One region of the Chromobacterium sp. INPA-IVC genome, then DNA from elsewhere that is predicted to be linked to it. Evidence: predicted binding sites of a transcription regulator. Region 1 holds the regulator's gene; the other holds the start of a gene.
What was found. The regulator FliA, encoded in region 1, starts transcription of late flagellar genes. The targets are predictions, from matches to a motif close to GCTAAAGNTNNNNNNNNNNCNGCCGATAAT.

Region 1 (5,283 bases):
CGAAGCGAGATTGAATACCCTGTTTGCGCAGCCTTGCGCCATCATCGACCTGGAAACCACCGGCGGCAACATCGCGCGCGACCGCATCACCGAAGTCGGCGTGGTGCTGATAGACGGCGAGCGCGTCGAGCGCCTGTCCTGGCTGGTCAATCCCGGCCAGCCCATCCCGCCCTTCATTGAAAACATGACGGGCATCAGCAACGAGATGGTGGCCGGCGCGCCGCCGTTCGCCGAACTGGCCGACGAGCTGCTGGCCACGCTGCGAGGCCGCCTGCTGCTGGCGCACAACGCCCGCTTCGACTATGGCTTCCTCAGGAACGAATTCCGCCGCCATGGCTTGCGCTTCCAGGCGCGCGCGCTGTGCACGGTCAAGCTGTCGCGCCGGTTGTATCCGCAGCATTTCAAGCACAGTCTGGACAGCCTGATCGCCCGCCATGGCATAGAAATGCCGGAGCGCCACCGCGCGCTGGCCGACGCCGAGGCGGTCCATCGCTTCCTCCAGATCGCCATCGCGGAGCTTGGCCGGGACAAGGTGGAGCATGAGGCCGCTCAGCTGCTGTCGCAGCCGGCCGAGCTGTCCAGCTTGCCGGCGGAGCTGCAGCAGCAGGTGGAGGACATGCCGGATTCGGCCGGGGTCTATGCGATGTTCGGCGAGGACGGGCGCGCGTTGTACATCGGCCGAGCGACCAATTTGTACCGCAAGGCGCTGGGCCACTTCGCCGAACGCAAGCCTGGGCACAAGAGCCACGAGGTGCGGATAGACGAGCCGGTGGCGAGGGTGGAGTGGCGCGAGAGCTTGAGCGAGTTCGGCGCCCGTTTGCTGGAGTTGCAGTGGCTTGGCCGCTTGCAGCCGGTCCATAATCCGCGGGCCAGGATGATGGGCGAGGTGTGCACGCTGCAGCTGCAAGCCGGCGACGACGCTTTCGCTCGCCCGGTCCCGGTATCCGCCCGCGACATCGACTTCACCCGCACCGCCGATCTTTACGGCTTGTTCCGCCACGCGCGCGAGGCGCGCAAGGCGCTGGCGCAGATCGCGCTGGCCCAGGGGCTGTGCCAGTCGGTGTTGGGCGTGGAGCAGGTGACCAGCCGCAAGGGCGCGCCCTGCGCCGCCTACCGGATTCGCCGTTGCCGCGGAGCCTGCGTCGGCGACGAGGGCGCCGACAGCCACAACGCCAGATTGCTGGCGGCGCTGCAGCGGCTCAAGGTCAAACCCTGGCCGTTCGAGGGCGCGGTGGCGGTGGCGGAGCGCGACGAGGTGTGCGGCGATGTGGTGGAGCACCTGTTCGACCGTTGGTGCTATCTGGGCAGCCGCCGCAATGGCGGCGCGCTGGAGGGCGAGCCGGCTTTCGATCTCGATTACTACAAGCTGCTGGAGAGCGAGCTGCGCAAGCCGGATAGGGAGCTGGTGACGTTGTAGATGAGAAAGGAGCGGGCGGTGGCGCCTGCTCCTTTTTTTAAATCAAGGGGGATTACTCGTGCATCGCCAGATAGCCGCGCAGCCGGCTTTCGATGATGCGGGGGTTCTCGCCGTTGGCGATCGCCACCACGCCTTCGACCACCAGCTCCTTCATTGCCACTTCGGACGCCACCAGGTGTTTGAGCTTGTTGCCCATGGGCAGGAAAAACAGGTTGGCCGAGCCGACGCCATACACGGTGGCGACGAAGGCCACCGCAATGCCGCCGCCCAGCTTGGCCGGGTCGGACAGGTTTTCCATCACGTGGATCAGGCCCAGCACCGCGCCCAGGATGCCCATGGTCGGCGCGTAGCCGCCGGCTGACTCCCAGATGCGGGCCGCCTGCTTGCGGGCGTGCTCGAACATGCTGATTTCCACTTCCATCACTGCGCGCAGCGTGTCCGGCTCGGTGCCGTCCACCAGCATCTGCATCGCCTTCTTGGTGAAGGGATCGCGCTGGGTGGCGATCAGGCCCTCCAGCGCCAACAGGCCGCCCTTGCGCGAGGTCTGGCTCCAATTGATGACCTCGCGGATCATTTTCTCGTGGTCGAAGTTGGGCGGGCGGAATATCCAGCGCAGCATGCGCAGGCCGGCCATGAACTGTTTGGGCGTGCTTTGCAGCATCACCGCGCTGGTGGTGCCGCCGATGACGATCATGAAGGCGGTCAGCTGCATCAGCGAGCCGATGCTGCCCCCTTCGATGGCCTGGCCGGCGATGATGGCGGTCAGGCCCATTACAATGGCGATAAGACTGATCTTGTCCACAAAAAGGTTCCGTTATCGATCTGGTCTGAGACCCGGCGCGAGGTCTTCCCTTACAGCCAGTCTTTCAATTTTGCGCGCAGACGGGCGATGGCCTGGCTGTGCAGTTGGCAGACGCGGGATTCGGTAACGCCGAGCACCGCGCCGATTTCCTTCAGGTTCAGTTCTTGTTCGTAGTACAGCGCCATCACCAACTGGTCGCGTTCCGGCAGGAACTTGATCGCGCTGATCAGTTGCTGGCGGAAGCTGTCGTCGGAGAAGGTGGCCAGCGGGTCGGGCGAATCCTCGTCGGCGACATTGGTCACCGGATTGTGGCTGCTTTCGTCGTCGCCGCCGTTGAAATCCTCGAAATGCAGCAGCGTGGTGCCCTTGCAGTCGCCGAGCATCTCCTGGTACTGCTCCAGCTCAATGCCCATTTCTGCGGCGATTTCCGACTCCAGCGGCGAGTGGCCCAGCCGCTGCTCCAGCTTGGAGATCGCTTCCTCTATCTGGCGGGAGTTGCGGCGCGCCTGGCGCGGCAGCCAGTCCTCGCGTCTGAGCTCGTCCAGCATCGAGCCGCGGATGCGCTGGCTGGCGAAAGTCTCGAATTGCACGCCCTGGGCGGGATCGAACTGGCGGGCGGCTTCGATCAGGCCGATCATGCCGACCTGGACCAGGTCGCCGAGCTCCACCGACGCCGGCAGACGGGCGATCATGATGCTGGCCAGCTTGCGCACCAGCGGGGTATAGGCCTCCACGTCGATCTCGACGCTGGGGGCTGCTGCGGCATAGCCCGATCGGCGGAAGGACGGAAAGGTCATAAGGGTTTGGCTCCATCTGCCTCGGCCCAATCGCGCGAGGCGGCAATCAGCAAGTCCATGTATCCGGTACTGTCGCGGCTGGTTTCCGGCGCGTCCCACTGCGGCAACACCGCCGACAGCTGCGAGAAGGCTATCGCCGCCTCGCTGTCCGGGAAGGCCTCCATCAGCGGCCGGTGCAGCGTCTGGCTGCGGCGCACCGCGTTGTCCTGCGGCACGAAGCCTACCCAGCGCAGCGAGACGGTCAGAAATTCGCTGGTGACCGCCGACAGCCGGGTGAACAGCTCGTGCGCTTCTTCCAGATGCCGCGCGCGATTGACCAGCACGTTGAAGCGCTGGCGGCCGTAGCGGCTGGCCAGGCGCTTGATATTAGCGTAGGCGGCAGTCAGCGAATCGGCTGCCGGCGTTAACACCAAAACCAGATTATCGGCGACGCTGGCCGGTATCGGGTCGCGCACCGGGTCGGGCGCGTCGATCAGCAGCGCAGACGCGTCGCGCTCCTGCGCGCCGAATTCGCTGCCCAGCCGCAGCCACAGCTGGGTGGAGAATAGCGCGCGTTGCTCGGGCTGCGCATAGAGATTGATCAACTGAACGCCTTGCCGCGACACCACCATCATTTCGTCCAGACCGCCCACGCTGACCACCTGGCTTTCCAGCGTGGCGGTGGTGGGCACGCCCAGGCGGCGGGTCTGCACCTGGCCCAGGCAGCAATCCACCATGATGGGGCGCAGGCCGGCGTAGGCGAGGCCCAGCGCGAGCTCGGTCACCACCGTGCTGGTGCCGGAGTGTTCGGAGCCGATGAAGGCGAAGCTGGGCGCGCGCTGCCGCTGGGCGGCGAGCAGGCGGAGGCTGGCGGCCTGGTCCTGCATGGCGTTCATAGCCATCCGGCCTGCGCCGCCTGCATGATGGACATTTCATCGGCCTGCAGCGCGAACGGGGAGGCGATCTGCTGCGCGCGCATCGCGCGGTCGACCAGAAAGGCGGCGTTGGCCGAGTGCAGGTCTTCCGGCACGCGCTGGCCGTTGGTGACGTAGTAGAGCTTGAGCCGGTTGCGGATGATCACGTCCAGGCTGGGGCCCTGGGCCACCGCCTCGTCTATCTTGGACAGGATGCACCCGGACAGGCCGTCGCCGCGGTAGCGCTTCACCACGTCTTCCAGCGTGTGGCCGTCGGTGTTGGCGGCCAGCAGCAGCAGCCGCTCGATCGGCCGGCCGGCGGTGCGCAGCATGTCGATCTGCGCCAGCACGCGCGCGTCGCGCTGGCCCATGCCCACGGTGTCGATGAACACGATGTGGCGGTTGGACAGGTCGGCCAGCGTCAGCTGCAGGTCGCCCTCGTTCTGGATCGAGAACACCGGCACGCCCAGAATCTTGCCGTAGATGCGCAGCTGGTCTTGCGCGCCGATCCGGTAGCTGTCGGTGGTGATCAGCGCCACGTGTTGCGCGCCGAAGCGCATCGTCGCGCGGGCGGCCAGCTTGGCCACGGTGGTGGTCTTGCCGACGCCGGTGGGGCCGACCAGCGCGAAGATGCCGCCGCGGTCCATCACCTCGCGGTCGGCGTCCGCGCATTTCAGATTGTGGGCCAGCGCCGAGCGCGCCCATTTCACCGCGACCTCGGCCTGGTACTGCGCCGGCATCTTCTCGATCAGCTGGCGGATCAGCTGGGCGGAGAAGCCCATGGCCAGCAGGTGCTTGAACAGCTCCAGCCGGTTGGGCGCCTTGCCCTCCATGTCCGACCAGGCGAAGCTGGCCAGCTGGCTTTGCAGCAGGCTTCTGAGCAGCTTGATCTCGTCGCCGATCTGTCTGAGTTCCTGGGCCATCTGTTCCTGCTCCTCGCCATTGGCCGGCGGCGCGGCGGGTTCCGGCGCGGACGGCCTCGGGGCGGCGCGGGCAGGCGCCTGCTGTACCGGCTGCACGGCCGCTTGCATCGCCGGCTGGGCCACGGGCTGCGGCGGCGCGTAGGTGGGTTCCACGCGCGGCGGCGCGGTTTCCAGCCGGGGCGGGGCGGGGCTTTCCAGCGGCTCCACCGGCATCGCGTAGGTGCGGGCGATGGCGCGGTTCATCGCGCTGCCGTTGGCTTGGGGAATCGGCGCGGGTTGCTGCGTCCGGTTGACCGCGGGCGGGGCGTTGCGCGGCGGATGCTTGCTGCTGGACGTGGACAGCGTGCTGGCCAGGTTGGCGACGTCCGCGTCGGCCACCGCCATGATTTCCACACCGCCGCCCATCGTCGGGCGATTGGACAAAATCAGGGCGTCCGCCCCCAGTTCTTCG
Region 2 (5,283 bases), on a different contig from region 1:
GAGCGTTTGCTGGCGACCGCCCAGCAGCCGGGCGTCGGCGCGGTGGGCGCTCGCCTGCTGTATCCGGAGATCGGCCGCGTGCAGCATGCCGGCATCGTGCTGGGCATGCCGGGCGGCATGTATTCGGTGGCTGACCATGTTTTCGAGGATATGGATTATCTGTATCCGGGCTATTTGAACCGCAGCCTGACCATGCAGAACTACTCGGCAGTGACCGCGGCGTGCCTGATGGTGGAGAAGCAGATTTACGACGCGGTGGGCGGCATGGACGAGGAGCGGCTGCAGGTGTGCTTCAACGACGTCGATTTCTGCCTGAAGGTCCAGGCTGTCGGCCTGCGCAACGTCTACAACCCGTTCGTGGTGCTGTACCACCACCACGCCAAGAGCATTGGCCGCGTCACCACCGATCCGCGTCCCGCCCTGAAAGCGGCGGTGCGTGAGCGCGAAGAGATGGAAACGATGCTGGAGCGCTGGCTGCCGGTGATGGCGAACGACCCCGGCTTCAACCGCCATCTGTCGCTGCGCACCAAGCGGGTGGCGATCGAGTCTGACCGCATCGTCGCCTGGGACGCGAAGCTGCCGGGCCGCAAGCGGGTATTGGGCGTGCCGGTGCCGGGCGGCAGCGGCGAGTATCGCTTGAGCCAGCCGTTGTCCGTGTTGCAGGAAAAAGGCAAGCTGGACGGCGAGATCCACCAGCCGTCGGCCGGCATCCCCACGGTGGTGGAGTTGGCCCGGCAATCGCCGAATACGGTGTTGCTGCACACCGGCATCAGCGATTATCTCTATGAAACGATGGATGCCTACCGCAAGTACATTCCGGATTTGCGCATCGTGTTCGGTCTGGACGATCTGGTGGGCGGCGTGCCGGAGAAGAGCAGCTTGTACGACCACTGGTCCCGCCACTACCCGGACGCGAAGCAGCGCCTGCGCCGGGTGCTGAAACTGTGCGACGCGGCGGTGGTGTCCACCCAGCCTTTGGCCGATTTCATCCAGAACATGGTGGGCAAGGTCACCGTCGCGCCGAACCGGCTGCGCAGAAGCGTCTGGGGCGGTCTGAAATCAGAACGCCGCGCCGGCAAGAAGCCCAGGGTCGGCTGGGTCGGCGCGGGCCAGCACCGCGGCGACCTGGAGCTGATCTACGAGGTGATCCTCGCGACTCACAAGGAGGTGGACTGGGTATTCATGGGCATGTGCTTGCCGCAGTTCCGTCCCTATGTGGCCGAGATGCATCATGCGGTGCCCTTCGCCGACTATGCCGCGAAAGTGGCCAGCCTGAACCTGGACCTGGCGGTGGCGCCGCTGGAGCTCAATCCTTTCAACGAGGCGAAGAGCAATCTCCGGCTGCTGGAGTACGGCGTGCTGGGCTGGCCGGTGGTCTGCACCGATATTTATCCGTATCAGACCAATGACGCGCCGGTATGCCGGCTGCCCAACCGGGCAGAGGCCTGGATCGAGGCGATCCGCGCGCGGACGCATGATCTGGACGCGCTGGCGAGGGAGGGCGATGCGCTGAGGGCCTGGTTCGATAAAGACTACTGGCTGGAAGACCATTACGACGAATGGTTCCAGGTATTGCATGGCTAGGTAAAGCCGCAGTCTATTTCATGGCCCTTCGGGGCCATTTTCTTTTCCAATTTCCATTTTTAATGGAATTCTTTGGTAATAATACCATTTTCATAAGCATTTCCCTTGTTCGGCCGATTTTTGGGACATCGGGCACGAATTTATTCCGGCCGTTGGGCCGACAAGGGGAATCAAATGGCAATCACCGTCAATACCAACCTGTCCTCGTTGCAGGCGCAACTGAACCTGAACAATTCCAGCATGTCGCTGAACCAGTCGCTGCAGCGCCTGTCCTCCGGTTTCCGCATCAACAGCGGCAAGGACGACGCCGCCGGTCTGGCCATCTCCCAGACCCTGACTTCCGCCATCCGCGGCAACAACCAGGCGATGCGCAACGCCAACGACGGCGTGTCCGTCGGCCAGACCGCGGAAGGCGCGATGGGCCAGATCGCCAACAACCTGCAGCGCATCCGCGAAATCGCGGTGCAGGCGGCCAACGGCGGCGTCAGCGACACTAACCGTTCGCAGCTGCAAAACGAAGTGGACCAACTGACCCAGGAAATCTCCCGCACCATCCAGACCACGGAGTTCAACGGCACCAAGCTGCTCGCTGGCGGCGCGACGCTGACCTTCCAGGTGGGCTCCCAGGGCGCGGCGGACAACCAGATCAGCATCCAGACCGTGGATTTGACCCAGTCGACCTCTAACACCCTTTCTGGCTCCACCGCTGACCTGACCAAGGCCGCTGCCGACGCCAAGACTGCTGCGACCGACGCGGATACGGCATACAAAGCCGTTGCCGATGCAACTACCGGCAAGCCGAATGCTGGCGTGACCCAGGCGACTGCCGATGAAATGAAGCGCAAATCGTTGAATGCGCAAAAATCCTATCTGGATCTCGATCTCGCCGCCAAGAGCAAGGCGGTGGACGATGCCGACAAGGCTTGGCAGGCTGCGGATGCCACAGGCAAGGCGACTGCTAAGAGTGCCTTGGATGATGCCAGGACAAAAATGGATGCCGCCAAGGATGCCCAGACCACATTCAGCAACGCCAATCCGACCATCGGCGCCAGCGGCGGCCTGCATTCCTTCAATGCCAATCTGGCGGCGGTGAAGACCGTGGACGTGACCTCGCAAGACGGCGCGGCCAAGGCGCTGAACCTGCTGACTCAGGATATCGCCAAGATTTCCGACGTCCGCTCCACTTTCGGCTCGGTGATGAACCGCTTCGACGCGGTGGTGGCCAACCTGGGCAACTACACTCAGAACCTGACCGCGGCCAACAGCCGCATCATGGATGTGGACTTCGCGTCGGAAACCGCCAATCTGACCAAGGGCCAGATTCTGCAGCAGGCCGGCGGCTCCATCCTGAAGCAGGCCAACTCGCTGCCGCAGGCCGCGCTGGCGCTGCTGCAATAAGGCTGGGCTTTGGTGGTTGCCGGCTCGGGTTTCGGGCCGGCAACCAGGTTGATGGGGATGTTGAAGATGAAGGGAAACGGGATGGAATAGGCGTGATTCGGTAATTGCCAATGCGTCAAGTGTGAAAATTCACACTTTGGCCATAAAGTTCAGATCTCCTCGGTCGATAAGTTGTGTAAGCAAGCTCTTTTGCCCACACAAAGCACCAGGAGAGTCATCATGGCTATTACCGTCAACACCAATATATCCTCGCTGCAAGCGCAGCTGAACCTGAATAATTCGCAGATGTCGCTGTCGCAGTCGCTGGCTCGCCTGTCTTCTGGTCTGCGTGTCAACAGCGCCAAGGACGACGCCGCCGGTCTGGCGATTTCGCAGACGCTGACTTCGGCCATCCGCGGCAACAACCAAGCGATCAGCAACGCCAACGACGGTATTTCCGTAGGCCAGACTGCTGAAGGCGCGTTGGGCCAGATCGCCAACAACCTGCAGCGTATCCGTGAAATCGCGGTGCAGTCCTCGAACGCCTCGGTGAGCAACACTAACCGTTCGCAGCTGCAAAACGAAGTGGACCAGCTGACCCAGGAAATTTCGCGTATCGTGCAAACCACCCAGTTCAACGGCACTCAGCTGTTGTCCGGTAGCGCGGTGCTGACTTTCCAGGTGGGTTCGTCCGGCGCCAGCAGCAACCAGGTTTCGATCTCGTCGGTAGACATGACCTCCGCGGGCGTGCTGTGTAGCTACAGCTCGGCGCTGACGGCCACCGGCACGATCAACATCACCACCCAGTCGGGCGCTTCCGCCATCCTGTCGTCTCTGGATTCGGACATCGCGGAAATCTCCACGGTGCGTTCTACCTGGGGCTCGGTGCAGAACCGGTTTGACGCGGTTGTGGCCAACTTGCAGAACTACGTGCAAAACCTGACTGCGGCCAATAGCCGGATCGTGGATGTGGACTTTGCTTCGGAAACGGCTAACCTGACTAAGAACCAGATTCTGCAACAGGCTGGCGCGTCTATCCTGAAACAAGCGAATACTCTGCCCCAGGCCGCCCTGACGCTGCTGCAATAACAGTAGTACACTGATGGTAAAGCCAGTCACAGCTCCGGTTGGGCAGCCGGAGCTGTGGCCATGAGGAGCGTAATCATGCAAATCCCTTCCGTATTATCGCCAGCCGCGCCGACGACGGCCGCTCCGGTACCCCGTCAGCAATTGGTAGAGTTGAATCAGGCCTCATCCAACGACCAGAGCCAGCCTGTTCTGGCCGATACGACTCAAGCTGTTGCAGCGGCTGGGCAGAGCCAGCAGCAGCAGTCGACCGCCGATTCGCAGCAGAAGCAGCAGTCGTTGAGCAAGCAGTTGCAGGATTCCGTCAGCCAGCTCAACAACACGGCGGCGCTTTACAGCAGTTCCTTGCAGTTCTCCGTCGACAAAGACACCGGCGCTACCGTGGTGAAGGTGGTCGACAAGGAAAACAACAAGGTCATCCGTCAAATTCCGTCCGAAGAGGCGTTGCGCATCGCCAAGGCGATCGGCGACTTCAAGGGCCTATTGCTGAAGGACAAAGCCTGATCTTTTTGTCCCGATGCGGCGATAACATGGGGATAACATGACAGCCATTACCAGTTCCGTGGGCGCATTGGATGTACAGGGCATCGTCAGCCAGCTGATGATGATAGAAAGGCAGCCTCTGAACGCGAGTCAGAAGCGGGCCGACCAATACAACACCCAACTCAGTACGGTAGGCAAGCTAAGCTCCTCCCTGTCTGCATTGCAGACAGCGCTGTCCAGCTTGTCTTCCGGTCGTTTCCTGCAGGTTTTCAAGGCCTCGGTCAGCGATGCCTCGATGGGTGCCGTCACGGCGACCACCGGCGGCAGCGCCGGCACCTACCAGATCAAGGTCGACAATCTGGCCACCAGCCGGCAATTGGTGTTCGATCAATCAGGCGGCAACCCGATCACGGACTCCAAGGCCGCGGTCAGCGGCGCGCCGGACACGATTTCGTTCCAGATCAACGGCAAGACGCAGACCGTCAAGCTGAGGGACAATCCGGGCGACACCGTTTCATTGCAGACGATCAACGACAAGATCAATGCGGCCGGCATCGGCATCAACGCTACGGTCGTCCAGAACAAGGGCGAATATAAGCTGGTGCTGAACTCCGCCTCTTCCGGCACGGACAACGCGTTCAAGATCGTAGCCGGCACCGGCAGCAGCGACTCGAGCTCCACCACTGGCTCAACGCTGGCAGGGCTGTCGCAAAGCGCGGCTGCGGGAGCTGAGTCCCGCGCCGCGGGCGATGC

Region 2: the regulator FliA is predicted to act here: its motif matches at 1,676-1,705, upstream of ACX17K_RS09425 (flagellin N-terminal helical domain-containing protein).

The regions. Positions count from the first base shown of each region.
Region 1 is NZ_JBTNLS010000010.1:143,836-149,118, forward strand. Features, by position in the region: gene ACX17K_RS19480 (exonuclease domain-containing protein) at 11-1,417, shown strand; gene ACX17K_RS19485 (flagellar motor protein) at 1,470-2,219, opposite strand; gene ACX17K_RS19490 (RNA polymerase sigma factor FliA) at 2,270-3,016, opposite strand; gene ACX17K_RS19495 (MinD/ParA family ATP-binding protein) at 3,013-3,897, opposite strand; gene flhF (flagellar biosynthesis GTPase FlhF) at 3,888-5,283, opposite strand, start outside.
Region 2 is NZ_JBTNLS010000004.1:359,325-364,607, reverse strand. Features, by position in the region: gene ACX17K_RS09430 (glycosyltransferase) at 1-1,584, shown strand, start outside; gene ACX17K_RS09425 (flagellin N-terminal helical domain-containing protein) at 1,759-2,982, shown strand; gene ACX17K_RS09420 (flagellin N-terminal helical domain-containing protein) at 3,202-4,050, shown strand; gene ACX17K_RS09415 (flagellar protein FlaG) at 4,126-4,551, shown strand; gene fliD (flagellar filament capping protein FliD) at 4,589-5,283, shown strand, end outside.